3 regions of the Solwaraspora sp. WMMD937 genome follow, and region 1 is predicted to be linked to each of the others. Evidence: riboswitches for the same ligand, from Rfam matches in the RefSeq annotation. Region 1 holds a riboswitch; each other region holds the start of a gene.
What was found. A riboswitch is a leader RNA that binds a small molecule or an ion and turns the genes downstream of it on or off. The one in region 1 is predicted to bind cyclic di-AMP.
Positions count from the first base shown of each region.

Region 2: linked by a shared signal. The riboswitch ahead of O7621_RS13895 (NlpC/P60 family protein) and the one ahead of O7621_RS07970 (hypothetical protein) in region 1 are both predicted to bind cyclic di-AMP.
Region 3: linked by a shared signal. The riboswitch ahead of O7621_RS04975 (NlpC/P60 family protein) and the one ahead of O7621_RS07970 (hypothetical protein) in region 1 are both predicted to bind cyclic di-AMP.

Region 1 covers NZ_CP120738.1:1,872,606-1,880,326, reverse strand. The annotation lists gene O7621_RS07995 (branched-chain amino acid ABC transporter substrate-binding protein) at 1-332, opposite strand, end outside; gene O7621_RS07990 (hypothetical protein) at 392-874, shown strand; gene O7621_RS07985 (HAMP domain-containing sensor histidine kinase) at 920-2,218, opposite strand; gene O7621_RS07980 (response regulator transcription factor) at 2,247-2,915, opposite strand; gene O7621_RS07975 (TrkA family potassium uptake protein) at 3,702-4,379, opposite strand; cyclic di-AMP (ydaO/yuaA leader) riboswitch at 4,636-4,771, shown strand; gene O7621_RS07970 (hypothetical protein) at 4,774-5,790, shown strand; gene O7621_RS07965 (glycoside hydrolase family 65 protein) at 5,865-7,721, opposite strand, start outside.
Region 2 covers NZ_CP120738.1:3,194,871-3,202,591, forward strand. The annotation lists gene O7621_RS13880 (hypothetical protein) at 1-97, opposite strand, end outside; gene O7621_RS13885 (dTMP kinase) at 359-1,042, shown strand; gene O7621_RS13890 (sigma-70 family RNA polymerase sigma factor) at 1,478-2,476, shown strand; gene O7621_RS13895 (NlpC/P60 family protein) at 2,600-3,526, opposite strand; cyclic di-AMP (ydaO/yuaA leader) riboswitch at 3,570-3,704, opposite strand; gene O7621_RS13900 (DUF6232 family protein) at 4,176-4,712, shown strand; gene O7621_RS13905 (DUF5753 domain-containing protein) at 4,760-5,641, opposite strand; gene O7621_RS13910 (DUF397 domain-containing protein) at 5,888-6,103, shown strand; gene O7621_RS13915 (DUF3817 domain-containing protein) at 6,230-6,559, opposite strand; gene O7621_RS13920 (hypothetical protein) at 6,586-7,020, opposite strand; gene O7621_RS13925 (DUF6158 family protein) at 7,172-7,531, shown strand; gene O7621_RS13930 (hypothetical protein) at 7,535-7,721, shown strand, end outside.
Region 3 covers NZ_CP120738.1:1,121,980-1,129,700, reverse strand. The annotation lists gene O7621_RS04995 (heterodisulfide reductase-related iron-sulfur binding cluster) at 1-1,220, shown strand, start outside; gene O7621_RS04990 (VanZ family protein) at 1,231-1,815, shown strand; gene O7621_RS04985 (GPP34 family phosphoprotein) at 1,812-2,513, opposite strand; gene O7621_RS04980 (NlpC/P60 family protein) at 2,704-3,747, shown strand; cyclic di-AMP (ydaO/yuaA leader) riboswitch at 4,005-4,148, shown strand; gene O7621_RS04975 (NlpC/P60 family protein) at 4,247-5,185, shown strand; gene dcd (dCTP deaminase) at 5,346-5,924, opposite strand; gene O7621_RS04965 (pyridoxamine 5'-phosphate oxidase family protein) at 6,052-6,567, shown strand; tRNA gene O7621_RS04960 (tRNA-Gly) at 6,715-6,788, shown strand; gene O7621_RS04955 (glycosyltransferase family A protein) at 7,122-7,721, opposite strand, start outside.

The sequences.
Region 1 (7,721 bases):
GAGAAACCCGGACCGACCACCCCGATGACGCCGGCGTCGTTGACGATCTGCTGGGCCAGCGCGGGGGCCTGCTTCGGGTCGCCCTGCGAATCGAACTCGACCAGTTCCACCGGGCAGTCCGGATGCTCCGCCCGGTACTGGTCGAAGGCCAGGCGGGCACCGTCGCGGACGTTGCCGCCGAGGTCGGCCGAGTCACCGGAGAGCGGGCCGAGGACCGCGATGCGGCTGCCGCAGGCGCTGGCCGGTGCCGCCTGCTCGCCACCGGCCGCGACGCATCCGGTCAGCACCGACAGCAGGCCGAGCACCGCCGTCGGCCGCAGCAACGTGCGCACGTCCACCTCCTGTACCCGGTCGGACCCGCCTATCCTGCTGGTAGGAGCGTGAGGTTTTGATGAGACGGTCGATCCTGGGTGCGGTGCTGACCCTCACCGGGTTGGTCCTCACCGGGTGCAGTGACCCCGGGGCGGGGACCCCGGCGGGTGTCTCCGCCGCGCCGTCGTCCACCGCGACCGGCACCGCGTTGTACGCGGTCGACTCCCGGACGCTGGACGAGATCGTCATCGACGCGCAGGGGTTCGTGCTGTACCGGTCCGACCGGGACACCGCAGCACCGACCTGGTCCGCCTGCGAGGGACAGTGCCGGCAGTCCTGGCTTCCGGCACCCTGTGAGGGCGAGGTACGGGTGGAGGGGATCGACCGGCAGCTGGTTGGCTGCTTCGACCGGCCCGACGGGAGCCGGCAGCTGAGCCTGGCCGGCTGGCCACTGTACGGGTACGCCGGTGACCGGATGCCCGGCGACGCGAACGGTCACGGCCAGTCGGGCATCTGGTTCGCGATCCGCCCTGACGGCGACAACGCGGTCTACGTGCCCTGATCGGGTGGTCCCGGCACACTGGCCTGTCCGCTCGGGCATACCGCCCTACCCGCCCTGACCGCCGGGCAGCCGCAGCCGGGCCTCGGCACCGCCGCCTTCGGCGTTGACCAGCCGCAGCTGCCCGCCGTGCAGTTGCGCCACCCAGCTGGCGATGGCCAGCCCGAGCCCGGTGCCGTCCTCGGTGCCGCTGCGGAACCGCTGCTCAGGTGCGGCCGCGACGGCTTCGCTGAGCCCGGTGCCACGGTCGCGTACCCGTACCGTCGGCGGTCCAGGGGTGACCTCGAGTCGGATCTCGGCCGGCTGGTCGGCGGCCCGACCGTGCTGGACCGCGTTCTGAATCAGGTTGCGCAGCGCGATCCGGACCAGCGCCGGGTCGCCGTACGCCACCACCGCCTCGGTGACCGGCACCGCGCGGTGCGGCGCGACGACGGTGTCGGTCAGCACCTCCTCGGCCAGTTGGTCCAGGCGAAACGGCTCGCGGCGCAGGTCGCGCAGGCCGGCGACGAGCTGGGCCCGGGTGAGCAGGACGGAGACCGAGTCGGCGAGCCGGTCGGCGGAGCGCACCACCTGGCGCAGCGCCGCCGGGCGGCGCTGCGGCTCGGCCAGCGCGGTCTCGGAGACCGCACGGATCACGGTCAACGGGGTGCGCAGCTCGTGCGCGGCGTCGGCGACGAACCGTTCCTGCTGGTTGAGCGCGTCGGCGATGGGCTCGGTGCCGCGGCGGGCGAGCAGGTAACCGCCGGCGCAGGCCAGCGCGGTGAAGCTGACGCCGCCGGCGACCAGGGCCAGGGCCAGCCGCCGGTTGGCGGTCTCGGCCGGCCCGGTGTCGCCGAGCACCACGACGGCGCCGGCCACCGCCCCGGTGACGGCGTGCTGGAACGGCACGGCGAGCAGCGGGGTGGGGGTACCGGCGGTGTCGCCGACCCCACCGGCGAGCTCGGTGCCGGAGGTCCAGACCGTCCGGGCCGGTGCGAGCAGGTTGTCCGGCGGGACGACCGGCAGCCGGGCCGGGTACGCGAAGACCAGGCTGAGGTCGGTTCGGCCAGCCTCGTAGACGTAGACGGCGGTGGTGCCGTTGGCGACCGCGTTGTCGAACAGTTTGTCGAGCTGCAGCGCCCCGGACTCGTAGTAGAGCAGGGCGGCGGCGGTGCTGGCGGTACGCCGCAGCTCGGCGGCGACCACCTCGTCGCGCTGCCGCCCGTCGACCAGCAGCGCGACGGCGCCCATTCCGGCCAGGCCGACCACGTTGATCGCCATCACCAGCAGCGTGATCCGGATCCGCAGGTTGCGCAGCCGGTCGGCGGTCTGCAGCGGCTTGCCGCCCCGCCGGTCGCGGCGGTTCACGACGGCGCCCCGCCGATTCGGCCGGCGGTCACGGCGGCGCCCCGCCAACCCGGTAGCCGACCCCGCGTACGGTGTGGATCAGCTGCGGCTCGCCGAGCTTGCGGCGCAGCTGGGCGACCACCGCGTCCACCACGTTCGAGCTGGGGTCGGCGAGCTCGTCCCAGCAGTGTTCGAACAGGTCGCTCCGGCTGACCACCGCTGGGCGCCGGACCAGCAGCATCTCCAGGACGGCGAACTCCTTGCGGGTGAGCGTCAGTAGGACGCCGGCGCGGCGCACCTCCCGGCGGGCGGCGTCGACCTCCAGATCCGCCACCCGCAGCAGCGGCGGGGTGGTGGCGCCGCGGCGTCGGCAGAGCGCCCGGACCCGCAGCACCAGTTCGGCGGTGACGAAGGGCTTCACCACGTAGTCGTCGACACCGGCCTGGAAGCCGGCGATCCGATCCCCGGCGCTGTCCAGCGCGGTGAGCACCAGGGCCGGTGTGGTGAGCCCGGCCCGCCGTCGGTGGCCGAGCTGGTGCAGTGAGTCGCCTTCCGGGAGGATCCGGTCGAGCACCAGGCAGTCGTAGTCGTTGATGCTCATGCTCAGGTCGGCCTGGCTCCAGTCGGCCGCCTGGTCGACGGCGAATCCGCCGGAGCGCAGCGCGGTGACGACGGCGCTGCGTACCTCGGGGTCGTCCTCGACCACCAGCACCCGCATGCGGGCGAGGCTAGCAAGCCGCCGTCACCAGCGCGTCTTTGACGAGGGGTCCACCCGAGGACGTGCACCGGTCGCCGTTGAGCAGGAAGTTCGTCGGTGGCGGGTTGCTCGCCGAGTAGCTAGCCGGGCACCACCGCGCCGGCGGCGCGTGACCGGGTCGTCCGGTCGCGACCAGCTGATCGACCGACTGTGAGCTTGCCCACTACCTATCGACGAGCCTCGAACCCTTGCGGGACGACGGAAGGGCCCGGGCCGATCGTCACCGCAGACCGGGCGCGGCGGCCCAGCCACTGGCCAGGCCCTAATATACAACGAAGCCTGCCGATGCATCGGCAGGCTGGGCAGCGCTGTCGGACAGACCGGCGTCGCGGTCCTGACTTGTCGGCGATTCCCCGCCGTAACAATCGAGGACTAGCGTGGGGACGGGGAGGGCAACCCCCGTCCCCACCATCAGTTGCTAAACACGCACGAGCGGTCTGGCGTCCAGGTCGTGCGTGACGCGCGGGAGCCGGGCCACGCGAGTGGCTCTGGTTCCACCTCCTCTCGACAGGTGGTGCGCGGGCTGGCGGCGGAGTCCGGGCTTGGCCCGCCGCCAGCCCGGGGAGCTGTGCGGTTGACACGGTGATGTCGCCATCGCCGCGCCACGCGTCGACTACTTCAACGGGGGCACATCCATCGATGGAAGCGCTCCCATGCAGGGACTGTAGCCTGAGTCACGAGTTTGCGAAAGTCCAGCGGCTGATCAGCTCACGAAATGAAGGTGTGATGAGGCGGTCACGCCCATGTTCACCGGCCGAACTGCTGAACCGCCGTGGTCGCCCCGGCGACGATCAGCAGCGCATCCGGCGGGATCAACGTCTCAGGTCCCGCGTACCTCAGCTGCTGGTCCCGCTCCTTGATCCCGACCACCGTAATGCCGTACCGCTGACGTAGCCGGGACTCGGCCAACGTCCGGCCGGCGGCGTCCGGCGGGGCGCAGACCTTGGCGATGGCGAACCCGTCGTCGAACTCGATGAAGTCGAGCATCCGACTGGCCAGCAGGTGGGCCACCCGGTCACCCATCGCCGCCTCCGGAAAGATCACATGGTGCGCGCCGACTGAGGCGAGGATCCGGCCGTGCTTGGCGGTGATCGCCTTTGCCCAGACCTCCGGGACACCCAGTTCGGTCAGCGCCACCACGGTGAGGATGCTTGCCTCGACGTCCGAGCCGATGCCGACCACCGCGCGGGGGTAGTCGGCGACGCCACACTGGCGCAACGCCCGGTCATCGGTCGAATCCGCCTCGACCACCCTCGGCAGCCGCTCGGACCAGCGGTGCACCCGTTTGGGATGCTCGTCGATACCCAGCACGTCGTGGCCGAGGCGGAGCAGAGACTGGGCGACCTGACCACCGAACCGGCCGAGGCCGATCACCACCACGCTGTCGGCGTCCGGCGGCCCGACCGGGGAATCGTCATCTCTCACCGAGGATCCGTCCGACGCTACGACTTTCCCGCTTTTCCTCATACGCACTGTAGTCAGCCGCTAACCTCGGCGCAGCGATATCCCGGCCCCTGACGACTTGTCGTACGCCGCCGGACGCAGAAAGTGGACATCACCGAAAGTCGTTGCCTGGTAACGGATTTTTCCAGCTCAGTCAGGATTGTCGAGGTGTTGATGCCGGTGACCGATCCGGTAAGCTTGCCGGCGGTCTCCGCCAGGCGGCGCCCACCGGTGCCGGCGGTGACCGCCGCCCAATCACCCTCCGGGGTGAGCCGGGGAACCACGTTTCCACCGGGGTGAATCCGCGCCAGCGGTAGGGATCGTTCCGTCCCGAACCCGTCAGCTAACTCGGTCGGCGGCCAAGGAAAGGAACAGGATGACCGCACCCCTCCGCCGGCGGATTCCGACGGCTGCGGCGCTCGCCGCCGTCGCCGCCCTGCTCGCCGGCTTCGTCGTAGCGTCGCCGGCCGCCGCTCAGGATCCGGACGACGAAGGCGCCCCGCCACTGCTCAGCGAAGTGCTCGAATCGACCGGCCGAGGCTTCGTCGAAGCCAAGGCGGCGGTCGACGAGTCCCGCAAACGCCAGTTGAAGCTCAACCTCGAGTTGGAAAAGGTCGAGGAGCGGATAGCGGCGCTGACCCCACAGATCGGCCAGGTCGCCTCCAACTCGTACCGCCTCGGTCGGATCACCCCGGTGATGGTCCTGCTCAACAGCGCAGACCCGGACGCGTTGCTGGAACGCGCCGAAGGCCTGGACATGATCGCCATGCACGACAACAAGCGGATTCGGCAGCTCAACGAGGCCCGCGAACAGGCCGCCCGGGCGGTCGCCGCGATCGACGCCGAAGTGGCCCGCGAGGAACAGCAACTCGAGGCGATGGCCCGACAGAAGAAAGAGGCCGAAAAGGCCCTCCAACTGGTCGGCGCGGTCGCCACCAACGGGTTCGTCTCGGCCACCTCGCCGGTCGCCGCCCAGGCGCCGCGTAACTCGGACGGTTCCTGGCCGTCCCAGTCGTGCAGTCTGGACGACCCCACCACGAGCGGCTGCATCACGCCGCGCACCATGCACGCGCTGAACGAAGCGAAGAAGGCCGGCTTCACCCGCTTCGTCTCCTGCTTCCGCCCCGGTGGGCCGTTCGAGCACCCCAAGGGGCGGGCCTGCGACTTCTCCGCCCAGCAGCAGGGGTTCGGCGGCGACGCCTTCGGCGACGACCGGCTGTACGGCAACAACCTGACCGCCTTCCTGGTCCGCAACGCCGACAAGCTGGGCATCCTCTACGTCATCTGGTACCGCCAGTTCTGGTCACCGACCACCGGTTGGAGTTCGTACAGCGGTGCCGGCGGCGACCCGAACAGCGACCACACCAACCACGTACACCTGTCCCTGCTGTGACCACCTGACCTCGCTTCGCGCGGTGCCGGGCCGGGCCGGCACCGCGCGAAGAAACTGTCAGCCGGTACGCGCCGTCAGCCGGTACGCGCCGACCGGCGTACCGGTGACCGGCCGGTCGGCTGCTGCGGCGGCGGACCGACCGGATTGGCCGGCGGGATCGCCCGGGTGACCGGCTTGTCCGCAGCCACCGTGATCGGCTCGCCGTGGTGAGTGAGGTCAACGGTGGCGTTCGGGTCGACGTCACGCAGCGAATAGGTCACCTCGTCGTGTTGGACCGCCACCCGCAGCCGCAGGCCCCGCCACATCATGGCGAACTCCAGCCGGTTGATCCGCTGCGGCAACCGGGGAGCGAAGGCCAGCTCCCCGCCGTGGTCACGCATCCCCCCGAAGCCGGCGACCAGCGCGAGCCACGCCCCGGCCAGGGCGGCCACGTGGATGCCGTCGCGGGTGTTGCGGTTGATGTCGTGCAGGTCCATCAACGCGGCCTCACCCATGTAGTCGTGGGCGAGCTCCAGATGGCCGGTCTCCGCGGCGATCACCGACTGGGTGCACGCCGACAACGACGAGTCCCGCACCGTACGCCGCTCGTAGTAGGCGAAGTTGCGGGCCTTCTCCTCCTCGGTGAACGCGTCGCCCCGCCAGTGCATCGCCAGCGCCAGGTCGGCCTGCTTGACCACCTGCTTGCGGTACAGATCGAAGTACGGGTAGTGCAGCAGCAGCGGATAGTGGTCCTGCGGGGTGCCGGCGAAGTCCCACTCCTGGTGCCGGGTGAACCCGGCCGACTGCGGGTGCACGCCCAGCTCGTCGTCGTACGGGACGTGCATCGACAGCGCCGCGTCCCGCCAGGCCGCGGTCTCCTCGTCGTCGACGCCGAGCACCCAGGCCCGGTCGGCGTAGCGCAGCGCGCAGTCGGCAGCGGTCAGCAGGTTCCGCTGCGCCATCAGGTTGGTGTAGATGTTGTCGTCGACCACGGCGGTGTACTCGTCCGGCCCGGTCACCCCGTCGATGTGGAACCGGCCGTGCCGGTCGTGGTGGCCCAGCGAACGCCACAACCGAGCGGTCTCCACCAGCAGTTCCAGGCCGATCTCCCGCTCGAACTCGACGTCCCCGGTGGCGTGCACGTACCGCCGGACCGCGTCGGCGATGTCGGCCGCCACGTGGAACGCGGCCGTGCCGGCCGGCCAGTACGCCGAGCACTCCTGGCCGCGGATGGTCCGCCACGGGAACGCCGCCCCGTTGAGCCCGAGCATCCGGGCCCGCTCCCGCGCCTGGTCCAGGGTCGAGTGCCGCCAGCGCAGCACCGAGGCGACCGCCCCCGGCTGGGTGTAGGTCAGCACCGGCAGCACGAACATCTCGGTGTCCCAGAAGGCATGCCCGTCGTACCCCGGGCCGGTCAGCCCTTTCGCCGCGATCGGCCGCTGCTCGGCTCGGGCACCGGCCTGCAGCACGTGGAACAGCCCGAACCGGACCGCCTGCTGGATCTCCGGGTCGCCGTCCACCCGCACGTCCGAGTGGCCCCAGAAGTCGTCGAGGTACTTGCGCTGCTCGGCGCAGAGCCCTTCCCAGCTGGAGATCCGGGCGCCGGCCAACGCCGCGCCGACCTGGTCGCGCAGCGCCGGCAACGAGCGCTGGCTGGACCAGCCGTACGTCAGCAGCTTCACCATCCGCAGCCGCTGCCCCGGCTCCAGCAGGCAGGAGACGGTGGTCCGGACCCAGTCGTCGAAACCCTCGGTGCTGACCGAGACCTCGCCGGGGCCGTCGATCTCGTGCCCCATCGCCGCCGCCATCCGCAGCCCGCTGGCCTTGGTCCGGTGGATGAGCAGCCCGCCGTCGGGCTGCACCAGCCGCTCCTCGGCCTGCAGCGGCGTCTCCAGCACCGCGGCGACGCGCGGGTCCTTGCTCTGTGCCGGCAGCTCCTCGTTGGCGACCAG
Region 2 (7,721 bases), 1.3 Mb from region 1:
CGTGCTCGCTGAGCAGCCGCTGCACCGCAGCCTCGGTGTATCCGTCCAACCGGTCCGGCCCGGTCTTTCGCGTTGACTGCCCCGATGTCCGGGTCATCTGCCCACCTCCTGGCTGTCGTCCGGTGCCCGTCGGTGACCTACCCGTTCCCGGCCGGTTCGTGCCTGCAGGCACAGCGCGTCACAGCGGTGAACGGGTGGCGGCGTGCACGTGCTCGCTACCGTTGGGAAGGTGCTCGTCACAGCGACCCATGCGCCACCACCGTCACCGTCCCGGCCCGCGCCTCGCCAGCCGTCGCCCGTACAGTCCACGTCGTCAGCCGTGCCGCCATGCCCGCCACCGGACACCGCAGGGAGCACAGTGGACGCCGATCCGGCCTGGTCGCCGCCGGCCGGGCTGCGACGGATCGCCTTGGTGGGCATCGACGGGGTCGGCAAGACCACTCAGGCGCACCTGCTGGCCGAGGCGCTGACCACTGCCGGCCGGCCCGCCCGGTACTGGCGCAACGCTGGCGGCCGACGCTGGCTCGACCGGTTCGCGGTCCGACTCGGACGCCCGGACGCCCGGCGGATGGTCGGCCGTGGTGGGCTGATGTTCCTCGAGGCGTTGCTGCGCTGGCTCGCGATCGCCCGGTCGGTGCTCGGCTCCCGCCGGTCGATCGCGGTGATGGACCGGTACGCGGTCTGCCAGTACGCCAGCATCCGCACCCATGGCGCCGGCCGCTGGGAGCGGCTCGCCCGGCTGGCCTACCGGGTGTTTCCCCAACCGGACGTGACGTTCCTACTCTTGCTGCCGCCCGTCGAAGCGGCCCGGCGGATCGACGCCCGGGGCACCGACCACGAGTCGCTGGAGTTCCTGGCGACCAGCGCGGCCGCATACGGGTCACTGCCGGAGGCCGCCGGGTTCGTGGCCATCGACGCCCGGGGCACGGCCGCCCAGGTCGCCGCAGTGATCCGGCAGCGGCTGACCGAATGGCAGCCGGACGACGGCCGTCCGGCCGGCGCCTCGTGGCGGCCGGGTCCAGACGATTCGCGTGCGTCGTGACCCGCAGGCCGGTGTCTGTCGGGAGCTGCTGAACCGTGCACCCCGCTCGGGCCGTACTCCTGGCCAGGACCAACCAACCGGCGTCGGCCAGGACCAACCAACCGGCGGGCAGTGACGAGGATCGCAGGAGGGGTAGTGACGGGAATCGCTGCGCCCTGCCCGGTGTCGTGGTGTGCTGGGAGCCTGCCACACCCCACCGACCTCAGTGAATCGGGCAGTCGGCCGGCCCGACGCAGCGCGGCGATCGAGGAGCCTGGCAGGAAACGCCAATCCTGTTCACAGCAATTATTCAGGCAATCGTGTCAGCTTCGACTCACGAGACGGAATCCCTGACGCGTCTCATCTGTTGTGCAGGTGTCGGCGCCATACGGCGGGGCCTGCCACATCAGGTTCGCCGGATCGGAGGCGGACGTGACGGGGGAGAGGCTGATGGAGATGCGCATCGCAGGTGACAGGGCACGACGTGGGGTTAACGAGGGGACCGTGAGCAACGTGGAGAAGACGATGGCTTTGCGGACCGACGAGGTAGCCGAGGAGCGGGACCTCGTTGGCGTCTACCTGCATGAGATCTCCCGCACGCCGCTGCTCGACGCGGCCCGGGAAGTCGACCTCTCCAAGGCGATCGAGGCCGGTCTGTACGCGGAGCACCTGCTGGAGCAGGGCATGCCGCGGGCCGGGGTGAGCCGCGAGGAGCTGGAGCGGCTGGTCGTCGAGGGTGAACGGGCCAAGGACCTGTTCATCCGGGCCAACCTGCGTCTGGTGGTGTCGATCGCCCGCCGCTACGTCCGGTCCGGGATGCCGATGCTGGACCTGATCCAGGAGGGCAACACCGGTCTGGTCCGCGCGGTGGAGAAGTTCGACTACGAGCGTGGTTTCAAGTTCTCCACCTACGCGACCTGGTGGATCCGGCAGGCCATCAGCCGGGCGATCGCCCAGCAGGAGCGGACCGTACGGCTTCCGGTGCACCTGGTCGAGGACGTCAACCGGATGCGCAACGTAGCCCGCCAGTTGACCCGCGAGCTCGGTTCGGACCCGGAGCCGGAGCAGATCGCCGCCTCGCTCGGCGTGCCGGTCGAGCGGGTGCACGAGCTGGTGCGGTGGTCGCAGGACACGGTGTCGCTGGACACCCCGGTCGGCGACGACGGCGATACCAACCTGGGCGACCTGGTGGCCGACAGTGACGCACCGTCGCCGGAGGACATCGTGCTCACCGGGTTGGAGCGGCAGCGGATCGAGGGCCTGCTCAACCACCTGGACGACCGGTCCGCCGGCATCATGCGGGCCCGGTACGGCTTGGAGGACGGGCGAGAGCACTCGCTGACCGAGGTCGCTTCGCGCTTCTCGCTGTCCCGGGAGCGCATCCGGCAGCTGGAGATCCAGGCACTGGGCCGGCTGCGGGAGCTGGCCCGGGCGGAAGGGCTGCAGGCGGCCTGACGAATCGGCGGCAGGCGACCTGATCCGCCGATGAACTGACAACCCACCGACGAACTGACGACGGCCCGGCATCCGCAAGCGCGGATGCCGGGCCGTCGTCAGTTCGTCGGGCGAGCGACCGGGTCAGCGGACCCGGCCGTAGCCGTACGGCGGCATCATGTCCACGCTGGCCAGCTCGACGGTGCGGCCGAAGGTGGGTGCGTGGATCACCTGGCCGCCGCCCACGTACAGGCCGACGTGGGCGAGACCGTTGTAGAACACCAGGTCACCGGGCTGCAGTGCGCCACGGTTGATCTTCGCGACCACGTCCCACTGCATCGCCGCGTTGTGCGGCAGGCTCTTGCCGGCGGTACGCCACGCGGCAAGCGTCAGGCCCGAGCAGTCGTAACCGTTCGGGCCGCTGGCAGCCCAGACGTACGGCTTGCCGATGGCTCCGTACGCAAACTCGACGACCGAGCCGGCGGCACCGGACACCGACGGGACGGTTCCGGTGTACGACGAGCCGGTCTCGCTCGCGGCACCGTAGGCCCGTTCCCGCTTGTCCATCAGCTCGTCGATGTCCGCTTCGATGCTCTTCTTGCGGTCAGCGAGCTCCTTGACCTGGGCGTCCTGCTTCTTCAGGGCCGCCTGCAGCTTCTCCTGCTCGGCCAGGTAGGTCAGTTGGGTGCTGGTGAACTCGCTGAGTCGCTGCTGCCGGTCCCGGGCCAGGTGGTCCAGGGTGCCGAGCCGGTGGATGAAGCTGCCGGAGGTGCCGTCGAGCAGGGCGGTCGCGGTGCTCAACCCGCCGGTCTTGTACGCGTTGACCGCGATCTGACCGACCTCGGTCTGCGCTGCCGCGAGTTCGGCTTGCAGCGGGCCGAGCTTGGCGTCGATCTCCTCGGCCGCCGCCCGGGTGGCCTTGGCCTCCTCCCTGAGCCGGTTGTACGACTCGACGACCTTGGCCAGCTCTTCGGATTCCTTGTCGATCTGCTGCGTGAGTTCGCTGACCGTCGGCTGGGCGGTCGCGGCGGTCGCCGGTACCACCAGGCCGAGGCTTACGCCGGCCAGCATCAGGGTGCGCAGCAGAATCCGCGCTGTTGACAAGAACGCAGAACCCTTCTTCCTAGCCGCCTACCGGGTTAGCTGACGGATTCGGGCGGGAAGTTCGCCCTACCGCGGTGAACCGCGGATTCACCCCAGTTGCCGATGGGTCCCCGGATCGCAACCGTGAGATTACTGTTTGTAATGTCAGATAATCTCGGGACGGCGATTCGGCGGCACTGGACCGGCGTCACCGCTTCCCGGCGACTGGCGACCGGACCAGCCGATCCAACTTAGCCGCAAGGGTTGCGACCAGGAAAGTGCTGCGATCGTGATCCGTGGCATGGAACTGGCCGGAGGCCGTTGACAGTTACTTGATGTGACGGTTGGCTGCTCTGGGCAACATTCCTATTGCCCTCGGGTGACTGGTTGACTCCGGCGCGTTGTCCTTGGACAGCGCCTGATCAATTGCGAATAATGCGTCATTAGTCGGTCTACGCGGTTGTCGTCAGTAAGCTATCGGGATAAATGGGCGCAAAAGGTCTGGTTCGCCATCCAGGACGCGGCCTGCCGTACGTCATTCTGCTAGGTGGCAGAATGACTACCTTCCATCGAGTAGCTTGCTGTTCGCACAATGGACCCGCAAGGTCAGCGCCGCACGAGCCCTTCGGAGGCAGCTATGCGTGCTACTCGCCAGACCCCACCCCGACGCGGTTCCCCGGTACCCGCACAGTCCGGCTCCAGTGTCGGACGGACCTTCTACCGGCAGCCCGGCATCTGCGTGACCGGTGACTGGTTCGTCGTGGCCGGCCGGCGGTTCGCCGTCCGCGACCTCACCGAACTCCGGACCGCACGAGGCGCCCGCGACCGGCTCACCGGCCGGGTGATCGCGGTGACCGCCCTGACCCTGGCGGCGGTCGCGGTGACCGTCGGCTACACCCGGGGGCTGGACGAGGTCAGTGCTGGGGCCTACCTCGCCATGCTGGCGGCCGCGTTCGTGCCGGTGACGGTGGCCTGGCTCGGCGACCGGTTGCGGCCGCGGGCGTACGAACTCTGGGGCCGTCACCAGGGACTGCTGTTGCTGCTGTTCAGCACCGACGACGAACGCCAGTACGGCCAGGTGAGCCGGGCGTTGATGCGGGCCCGGGAAATGTCCCGGCTGGCCGGTCTGTCCGAGCCGGTCACCATCGAACCGTGGGTGCCCGACCAGCGGTGAGCGGGTCCGACCGCCGCTGCGGTCGCCAGCGGGCTGGTCGACGTCGATCAGCCCGCGTCTCGCCCGTCCAGTCGACGGGCGAGGTCGTGCAGCATCGCCACCGAGTCGGCCGGTGACAGGGATTCTGCCCGTAGTCGGTCGAAGACATGCTGGTACGGCCGGACCTCGTCGGCCCGGTCGATGACCTCCTCGACCAGAGCGCTCTCCACGTACACCACGTCAGCGTCGGCCTGGTCGGCGAAGTGCAGGATGACGAACGGCCCGAGCACCGTGTTGCTTCCGGCGGCGAACGGCAGCACCCGGACCGTGACATGAGGTGCCGCCGACATCTTCGCCACGTGCTGGAGCTGCTCGCGCAGTACCCGCGGGCCGCCGGTCATCCGGCGCAGTGCAGCCTCGTCGATGATCACCTCGATCTGCGGCGGATCGGCGCCGAAGAGCACCTCGTGCTGGCGGGCCAGCCGGATCTGCACCCGCCCTTCGATCTCGGCCGCCGGTACATGGTGCGGGCCGTCGGCCGGGATCACCGCGCGGGCGTACTCCTCGGTCTGCAGCAGACCGGGGAAGCTGATCGGCTGGAAGTAGCGCAGTGCCGACGCTTCCGCCTCCAGCCCGATGTAGGCCGCGTAGGCGGCCGGCACCCGGTCCTTATAGCCGCTCCACCAGGCGCGCCGTCGTGCCGCCCGGGCCAACTCGACGAGCTCCTGCACCTGCTGCTGGTCGCGTACGCCGTACAGGTCCAGCAAAGCCTTGACGTCGTTGGTCGAGATGCTGACCGACCCCGACTCGATCCGGATCAGCTTCGACAGCGACCAGTCCATTTGAGCGGCGACGTAGTCCTGGGTCAGCGCCGCGGCATCGCGTGCCCGGCGTAGCGCCGCACGCAGCCGGCGACGCCCGATGGTCGGGCCCTGGTGTCGGGCAGGCATGGAAACGCTCCGGGAGAGTGCCTTGCAGAGTGCTACCTGGCTGGTTGCCACCCTGTTGCACGCTACACCGCCGTCGTCAGGTCTGCTAAGGACGGCCGGCCCCTCCGCATGGTCCGGACGGCGGTTTCACCGGGTTTCGCGGTGTCGCCCAGTCGCGTCGGCAAGATCGAGAACTGGTACAGTCCGCCCGATTGCCTGCGTGCTCTGATGGCAAATTTACCGATTTATCCTTATTAAGGAGTTTAGGTGACTGTGATCAGCACTGCCGGTCCGGCGTGGCGTAAGAGCCGCCGCTGCGAGGCGACGACCTGCGTCGAGGTAGCCGAGATCGGGCCGGCGGTCGGGGTGCGCAACTCCACCGACCCCGGAGTGCACCTGGAATTCTCGCCAGCCGCCTGGTCGGCATTCGTCGCCGGGCTGTCCGCTGCGCCGTCCAGCTCCGGCGGCCACACGAAGGGTTGATCCGACGCCGCACGAGGCTCGGCTCCACGGCCGCCGACAACGTCGGCCGTACGCCCCGGCCGGGTCGGCCCGACGCCGGTGCCGGCCCGGCCGGGGTGCCGTCAACCGGTCACCGCCCGCCCGGTGTCAGCCGGTGAACACCTTGTCCGGCTCGGTACGCGGTTGCTCGCTCGCCCAGCGGCTGACCACCCGCTCGGCGTAGAACGACACGAACGGCACCGTCCCGGCCAGCATGATCGCCAGGATCCGGCCGAGTGACCAGTTGGCCCGCCGGGCCAGGTCGAACGCGGCGACCAGATAGACCATGTAGAGGAACCCGTGCGCCGGCCCGACCGTCTCGACCACGACGGCCCGGTCGAACAGGTACTTCAACGGCATGCCGATCACCATCAGCAGGATCAGCACCACGCCGACCACGTACGCGATCAGCCGGTACCGGGTGAGTGCACCTGACACTGTCGTCCGTCCTTCTCTCTTTCCGGTCAGCCCGGGTAGTCGCCGGCCCTGGCGTGCGGGTTCGCGTTCAGCCAGGCCAGGTAGTTGTTGTACGCGGCCAACTCCGGGTCGTCCGGGCCGGGGGTGGCGGTCACGCCAGGGGCAGACCGGACCCGTACCGGTCGGCCGAACGACTCCTCCCGCGATGGCCCGTTCTCCGGTGTGCCGCTCCTCGGTGAGTCGTCGTCCGGTGTGCCGTTGTCCGGGCCGGGTACCGCCCGGTGTGCCTGCCGTATCTCACGGATCCAGATGAACACCACGAACGCCGCGAAAATCGGCCATTCCACCGCATACGCCCAGCTCAGCGTGTTGCCGGCGGTGGCCCGGCTGATCTGCCACCAGCCGAGCGCGAGGAAGCCCACCACCAGCGCCACCGCCGCCAGGTGCCGCAGGATCCACACCGGGGTCCACAGCTGCCGCATGCAGGGAAGCGTACCGGCCGCCCGTCGGCTTCTCCGACGAGCCGTCGTAGTCAGGTGCGAGGTTGCCCGGAGGCCGGCGCCCGGTGTTTGCCGCCGACCGGCCGGGGAACCCTACGACGGTAATGCCTCGTCGACTCCCCGGAGGCCGGAGATGACGGATTCAGCGCGGTACGGCAGCTACTCCCCGGCGGCGGCCGGTCGGCCCTTCGAGCCCCGCCCGGACCACCCGCCCGGTGGTGCCACCCGAACCTGGTCGGACCCGCCCGAACCGGGAGCCGAGACGTGGGTCGACACGGTTGACGAAACCGGGATCGACCCGGTCGAGCTGGCCGACGACGAACTGCTCCGCGAGATCGGCAGCCTGCACCGGACCCGGCTGGACACGCTGCGGCACGGCACCGACGCAGCGCTGGCCAACCATCTGCACCGCACCGCCGATCTGGAGACCGAGTACCTGACCCGGCACCCGGGCCGAGAGGTCGATGCCGCCCGGTTGCGGCACGGGGAGTGAGTCGTGCCCGCGTACGCCGAACGCGGTGTCTCCGCGCCCCCTGAGGTGGCGTTCGGCACCGCGACCGACCCCGACCGCAGGGCTGCCTGGTTGCCGGGGCCGCTGCGCCAGGTGCCGGCGGAACCAGCCCACGGCGACCACCTGCAGGCCCGGTGGTCGACGGCCGGCGGCCCGTGGACGGTCGTCGTGC
Region 3 (7,721 bases), 750 kb from region 1:
CGTACCTGCTCGCCGGCGGCGGCAAGGACCTCACCGGCGAGGAGAAGGGCACGGCCGAACAACTCGCCAAGGTCGACGCCCTGGCGCTGGCCGAGGCCGACCGCCCGCTGATCGGCGGTGCCGACGACGGCGGCGTCATCGACCCGGACGTGCTCTGGTCGTGCACCACCTGCGGGGCCTGCGTGGAGCAGTGCCCGGTGGACATCGAACACGTCGACCACATCGTCGACATGCGCCGCTACCAGGTGCTGATCGAGTCGAGCTTCCCCAGCGAGGCCGGCGTGATGCTGCGCAACCTGGAGAACAAGGGCAACCCGTGGGGTGCTCCGCCGAACACCCGGGAGGACTGGACCAAAGGTCTCGACTTCGAGGTTCCCCGAGTCGGCGAGGTGGACGACTTCGAGTACCTGTTCTGGGTCGGCTGCGCCGGCGCGTTCGAGGACCGGGCCAAGAAGACCACCCGCGCGGTGGCGACCCTGCTGCACGAAGCCGGCGTCGACTTCGCCATCCTCGGCGAGGGCGAGACCTGCACCGGCGACCCGGCCCGCCGGATCGGCAACGAGTTCGTCTTCCAGATGCTGGCCCAGCAGAACGTCGAGACCCTCAACGAGGCGTTCGGCGACCGGGAGCCGGCGAGACGCAAGATCGTCGCGACCTGCCCGCACTGCTTCAACACCCTCGGCAACGAGTACGGCCAGCTCGGCGGCCACTTCGACGTCGTCCATCACACCCAGCTGCTGGCCCACCTGGTCGCCGCCGGCAAGCTCACCCCGGTCACCCCGGTCGACGGTGGGTTGACCTACCACGACCCGTGCTACCTGGGCCGGCACAACCGGGTGTTCAGCCCGCCCCGGGAAGTGCTCGGTGCCGCGTTGACCGCAGGTGCCGGGGCGGGCGGCGACGCGGCCCAGCTGCGGGAGATGCCACGCAACTCCGAACGCTCGTTCTGCTGCGGTGCCGGCGGGGCGAGGATGTGGATGGAGGAGCGGATCGGCAAACGGGTCAACGTCGACCGGGTCGAGGAGGCGCTCTCCACCGGTGCCCAGACCATCGCGGTCGGTTGCCCGTTCTGCTACACCATGCTCGGCGACGGGGTCACCGGCAAGCAGTCCAGCGGCGCGGCGGACGAGAACGTCGAGGTCGTCGATGTGGCGACGGTGCTGCTCAGGTCGGTCAAGCCGGCGGTAGCATCGTCGGCGTCATCGTCGGCCGAGGAGTAGGGAGAAGCGGGTGCTGGGTTGGGCCCGCGAGTTCCTCGCCCAGCCCTGGCCGTTCCTCACCCTCGCGGTGCTGGCCGGCGTGAGCCTGCTGGTGCACCGGCCGCTCGCCGTACGGCTCGGCTGGGCGCGCTGGCCGACGCTCGGGATGCTTCTCAGCGCTGCCGCGATCGCCGCGCTCACCCTGCCACCGGCACCGACCGGGTCCGGTGTACCGCTCGCCCCCGGGGTCTCCGTTTCCGGCCCGGACGGCCAGGTCTTCGCCGCGTGCCTCCGGTCGCTCACCGATCCGGCGGTGCTGTGGTCCGGGCTGGTCACCGTCGACTCGCTCGGCGAACGGGTCGGCAACGTGGCGATGTTCGTACCACTGGCGTTCTGCACGGTGCTGGCGGTCCGCCGGCCGGCGCTGGCCACCGGGCTGCTCCTGCTGGCCCCAGTCGTCGTCGAAGTAGGCCAGGCCGTGCTCGGCGTCGGCCGTGAGTGTGTCGGCTACGACTGGGTCAACAACGCGACCGGGGCGCTGATCGGGGCGGTCGGCGGCGGCGTGGTCCGGTTGCTGTGGCGGCGGTTCGCGCCGTCACCTACCAAGGTCAGCTAGCTGCCAGTCGCGACATCGGTAGCGGCGAAGACGCTGCGGGCGACCGTCGCCCGGTACCCGGCGACGACGTCGGTGGTCGCAGCGATCGGCCAGGCTGCCGGCCCGAGCACTGCGGGCGGCCGGCGCCGCGCGTCCAAGGGCTGTGCAACAGCGACGTTCGGTACGTCGAGTGCGTTCAGCAGGCAGGCCAACGCGGCGGTACGTGGTCCGACCGGTCCGGCGCCGCGCTCGGCGGCGGCCAGCCGTCGCCGGGTCTCCGTCTCGGCGGGCGGTTCGCCGCCGTCCGGCGGAGCGAATTTGGGCCGGGGCAGCACCCAGAGCACCCGGTCCCGTTCCCGGCGGAGCACCCCCGAGACGACCAGCCCGTTGAGTACCTCGTCGACTACACCGTGGGACAGATCGACCACCCAGTCGCGGGTCGCGCGGCCAGGCTCGGCCTGAATCCTGGTCCGGACCTGGTCGAGCAACTCCCGACCGTGGCCTCGACCCCGGGCATCGCCGGGTGCGTACCCGCCGGCGGGATCGTCGTCGGTCAGCACCCGGCCGTCTGCGTCAATCGCAATCTGGCCGCCGACGGCGAGGTCGCACAACACCGCCCCGGCGACGGCGTAGTCGAGCTCTGGGGAAGCGACGGTCGCGGTCCCGGAATCGTCATAGCTGAGCAGGACCAGCTCCTCCGCGAGGCTGAGCGATTCCATGTCATCATGCTAACCGCCCAGACCGGTGACCGCAGGAGAAGCGGTTGCTTCGGGGAAGCAGAGGCGGCAGGCGGTCTTGAACGAACACCGCGCTTTCCAATAAGGTGATGCACCGACCGCTGCGGATGTCGGCCTCCGTACCCCCGCCCGTGAGGCCCCAGCGATCGAACCATTGAAGGAGTCGCTGCCAATGGCACGTGCGCTCGTAAACTCGCACATCCATCGTCACAGTGGGTCCCGAAATCGATGCGGAGAGCATCGGCCTTTACGGCTCTTGCGGCGTAGTGCGATCACCCTGTTGCTCGCCGTAATTGCGTTGGTCATCCCGGCTGTTCCGGCCCACGCCGAGCCGACGCTGGCTGAGATCGAAGCCGAGTTGGACGCCCAGTGGCTGAAACTGGAACCGGTCATCGAGCAGTACAACAAGGTGCACAGCGAGCTCAAGGCCAACGAGAAGAAGGCGGCTGCGCTCGACGAGAAGATCCGCCCGCTGTCGCTGCAGGCCAACCTGGCGGCGGACGAGATCGGTGAGGTGGCCAACCGCTATTACCGGACCGGGCCGTCGAGCGAGCTGAACGCCCTCCTCCGGACCGGATCACCGACCAGCCTGGCGGATCAGCTCGTGGTGCTGGACCGGATCTCCAAGCGTCGGCAGGAAAAGATCACCGCCGTTCTGGAGACCCGCGACCGCTATCTCGCTGAACGGCAGACGCTGGACGAGTTGATCACGAAGCAGCAGGCACAGGACAAGACGCTCGCCGAGCAGCGCAAGACCATCGACGCCGAGATCAAGCGCCTGGAACGGGCGCGAAACGCCGCGTACCAGTCCACCGGCTACACCGGCGGATCCGGTGCCTCCGGCCCGTGCCCGGCGGTGTCGGTCGGCGGAGCCGCCGGAACTGCGGTCCGCACCGCGTGCGCACAGCTCGGTAAGCCGTACGTCTGGGGTGCCACCGGGCCGAACGCCTTCGACTGTTCCGGCCTGACCCAGTACGCCTGGGCAAGTGCCGGTGTCAGCCTCACGCATTACACCGGAACTCAGTGGAATCAGGGCAGTTCGGTCAGCCGCGCCAACGCCAAGCCCGGCGATCTCGTATTCTTCTTCAGTGATCTGCATCACGTGGGGATCTACATCGGTAATGGCCTGATGGTGCACGCTCCCCGCGCGGGTCAGCCTGTGCAGATGGAGAACATCGACAACATGCCGCTCGCCGGTTTCAAGCGGGTCGGCTGATCGCAGCAGGTCAGCCAGCCCGCCGAGGCAATCTGAGTGGCGCGCGTTGGTCGGCCGAACGTACGGGCGGACCGGTATGAACGGGCCGGTCCGCCCGGCAGAATTCGAACGCTTGAACGATGGCAGCCTATGCACGATACGCAATCGTCTGCGTACTCAATGAGATAGTCCATGTTTTCGCTTGCGTAGCGAGAACACCGCTCTCTACCCTTGGGGATCGTCGAGTCGGGAGGACGTCAACCAACCGGGTTGACCTCGGCCTGACACCGCCTAATCGCCGTCTGACGGCGAGCCGGGGACCCACGGCACTCTCGGGGTGAATCCGCAGGCCACCTGCGGTAGGGCGTCTCCTTTCCGCCCGAACCCGTCAGCTAACCCGGTAGGCGGTCTGGGGAGAAGGAGTCCGGTGGCTACGAGCGCCCCTCGGCGATACCTCCGGTGGTCCGGCCGCGACCATCGGCGAAAACCGCCGCACGACCCTGGCCGAATACTCACCACGTTGATCGCCGCCACCACCGGCGTCGGTCTGCTGCTGGTCGCGGCGCCGGCGCAGGCGCAGCCCACCGTCGCCGAGATCGAGTCGCAGATCGACGAGGTCTGGGCCGAGCTCGAACCGACGATCGAACGGCACAACGCCGTACGGCAAGACCTCGCCGCCAAGAAGAAGCAGGCGGACGAACTGCAGAAGAAGATCAAGCCGCTGCAGATCCAGATCGACCTGGCGATGGACCGGGTCAGCGAGTTCGCCGCCCGGTCGTACAAGGGTGGTAGTCCGTCGGTCTTCAACGCGATCCTGACCAACGGCAAGCCGACCCACCTCGCCGACCAGCTCGAGCTGCTGGACCAGTTCGCCCGGCGGCAGGCCCGCGACGTGCAGGCTGTCGTCGACCTCAAGAACGAGTACGCCGCGAAGAAGGCTCCGCTGGACGATTTGATCATCGAGCTGACCAGCACCGAGGCTCAGCTGGCGGCGAAGGCCAAGGAGATCGACGCCGAGGTTGACCGGTTGCAGGACCTGCGCCTGGAGGCGTACGGCTCGACCAACACCCTCGGCTCGCTGCGTCCCGCGCCCTGCCCGGCGACCTACCCCGGCGGTGCGGCCGGCAAGGCGGTCACCTTCGCCTGTGCGCAGATCGGCAAGCCGTACGTGTGGGGTTCAGCGGGACCGGGCAGCTACGACTGTTCGGGTCTCACCCTGGCCGCCTGGGGGCAGGCGGGTGTCTCACTGCCACACAACGCGGCCCGGCAGCGTCAGGTGACCGCCAATGTGAGCCGGGACCAGCTGCGCCCCGGTGACCTCATCTTCTACTACAGCGGGCTCTCCCACGTCGGCATGTACGTGGGTGACGGCTGGATCGTGCACGCCTCCCAGGCGGGCGAACCGGTGCAGATGCGCAAGATCGGTTCGAGTGTGCACAGTTACGGCAGGCCCGGCTAGACCTCACTCCTCCCCATGGCCTGGCGCGTGTCGCTGATCCCCCCGTCAAGCGGCAGCACCGGCCACCGGAAAGGCGCCCTCCCATGTCTCCCCCCGGCTTGGGAGGGCGCCTTTCGCCTCCCCGTCGCCGGTGCGCCGGCTCTCCGACAGCCCAGCCGGTTCAGCTGGTCGGCCAGGTGCGCCACCGCTGCCAGGACCGGCTCGGAGTGGGCCCACGCTGGCCCTGGTACCGGGATCCGTAGACCGCCGACCCGTACGGATGCTCCGACGGCGACGAGAGCCGGAAGATGCACAACTGCCCGATCCTCATCCCGGGCCAGAGCTTGATCGGCAGGTTCGCCACGTTGGACAACTCCAGCGTCACGTGGCCGGAGAAGCCGGGGTCGATGAAGCCGGCGGTGGAGTGGGTCAACAGGCCCAGCCGACCCAGGCTCGACTTGCCCTCCAGCCGGGCGGCCAGGCCGTCGCCGAGCGAGACGACCTCGAGCGTGGAGGCAAGGACGAACTCACCGGGGTGCAGGACGAACGGGTCGCCGCTGGGCACCTCGACCTGGGACGTCAGATCGTCCTGCCGGGTGGCCGGGTCGATGTGGGTGTACAGGTGGTTGTTGAAGACCCGGAAATACCGGTCGAGCCGGACATCGATGCTCGACGGCTGGATGAGCGAGGATTCGAACGGCTCGAGGGAGAGGCCGCCGGACTTGGTCTCCGCGACGATGTCCCGGTCGGAGAGGAGCATCGTCACACGATAGCGACCGTGCGGCCGGTGTGACCGTGCGGTCGGTGTCCTGGCCGGAACGTACCCGGATCGGCGTGGCCGGGCGATCCCACTATCTCTTCGTACACATGTTCGATAGAATCACCGCATGGCAACCTGGTCCGAGTTCGCAGCCGACGAGCCCCGCCTGGCCACGGCGATCCGACTCCTCATGCAGCAGTACGGTCCCGGCCTCGGCTACCTCGCCACCGTCCGAGCCGACGGTGGTCCCCGGGTGCACCCGGTCTCCCCGGTGATCACCGACAGTGGGTTGTTCTGCTTCATCATCGACTCGCCGAAGCGGCGTGACCTGGAGCGGGACGGTCGGTACGCGCTGCACTCGTTCCCGCCGGAGGAGAGTGACGACGAGGCGTACCTGGCAGGTCGGGCGCATCCGGTCACCGATCCGGCCAAGGTGGGTCGGCTCGCCAGCGATCTCGGGGCCGTGCCGCACGTCGACTGGCGGCTGTTCGAGTTCACCGTCGACGTGGCGATGGTGGCGCAACGCGCTGGCAGCACCGGCCACTACGCGGCGGCGGCGCCACGGCAACCAGCCGTCCAGGTCTGGCTCGACCCGACCAGTGGCAGCGTTTCCCACCCGGTGCCGGCCCCGGTCGCCTGCTGATCCGCCGCATGGCACCGGCCGACGCCTCGACGCCCTACCCGTTGACGGTCGGTCGACGGGCGCCGAGCCGTTACCCCATGCTGTGCTCGGTCGGCGGCCGGGCCTGTTGCGCAGCGACCGGGCGGACCGGGTAGAGTGGGGCCGCTCGCGGGTGTAGTTCAATGGCAGAACATCAGCTTCCCAAGCTGACAGTGCGGGTTCGATTCCCGTCACCCGCTCCACACCGAAAGCCCTGGTCAGGATGCGAATCCCAACCAGGGCTTTCGTCGTATGAGCGCGGGGATCGCCGGCAGCTTCCTACTTTCGCGGGTACGCGGCCTGCAGCACTTCGCGAAGCAACTCGCTGGGGCTGCGATTGGTTAGCTCTGCCACCTTTACGATCATCTCGTAGGTTTGGTCATCAATCCAACTGCCCGAGCTGCCCGCCTCGGAACCCATGCTGCGTCGGCGGACGTGATGCCGCAGGTACATCTTGATGCACCTGCGGCATCAAGCTGAACAGGTAACCCCTGGACCGAGGAGGTTGCACTGCGTGCAACGACCGCCGCGTGTCATCACCGACCTTGCGGTGTGGACGACGTCGGGCCGATACCCAGCAGCGCCAGCGCGGCGACCCGGCTTTCGATCACCTGGATCCGGTCGGCCCGTTCCGTCGGGGACCAGTGGGCCCGCTGGTTGGTCACCTGCCCGGGCCACTTCCGGTAAAGCAACCCCGGCTCGTCGATGAAGTGACCGTCGCTGACCGTGCTCGCGGCGAGGAGCAGCCCGGTGTCCTCGGAGGCGGGCAGCGCCAGCCAGCCGCCCAGGGCCAGCAGCAGGTCCGTACGGATGCACAGCGTCGCCGGGTGCACCGGCAGCCGGTAGGCGTCCTCCTGCCAGCACCGGTGGACCGTACCGGCGGGCAACCGGCCGCCCGGTGGATCGGTGGCCATCCGTACCGTGCGGTGGTCGCTCAGCAGATCGAGCGCCGCCGCCGTCGTCCAGCCGACCGTCGGGTCGGCGGTGAGGACCGCGATGTCGCGGGCCAGCGCGTCAGAGGTCAGCCGGTCGTCGGCGTCGAGCACCTTGACCAGCGGCCCGTCGGCGCGGGACAGCGCCATGGTGCGGGTGACGCCGGGGCCACCGGGGCGGTTGTGGCCGACGCTGATCCGGCG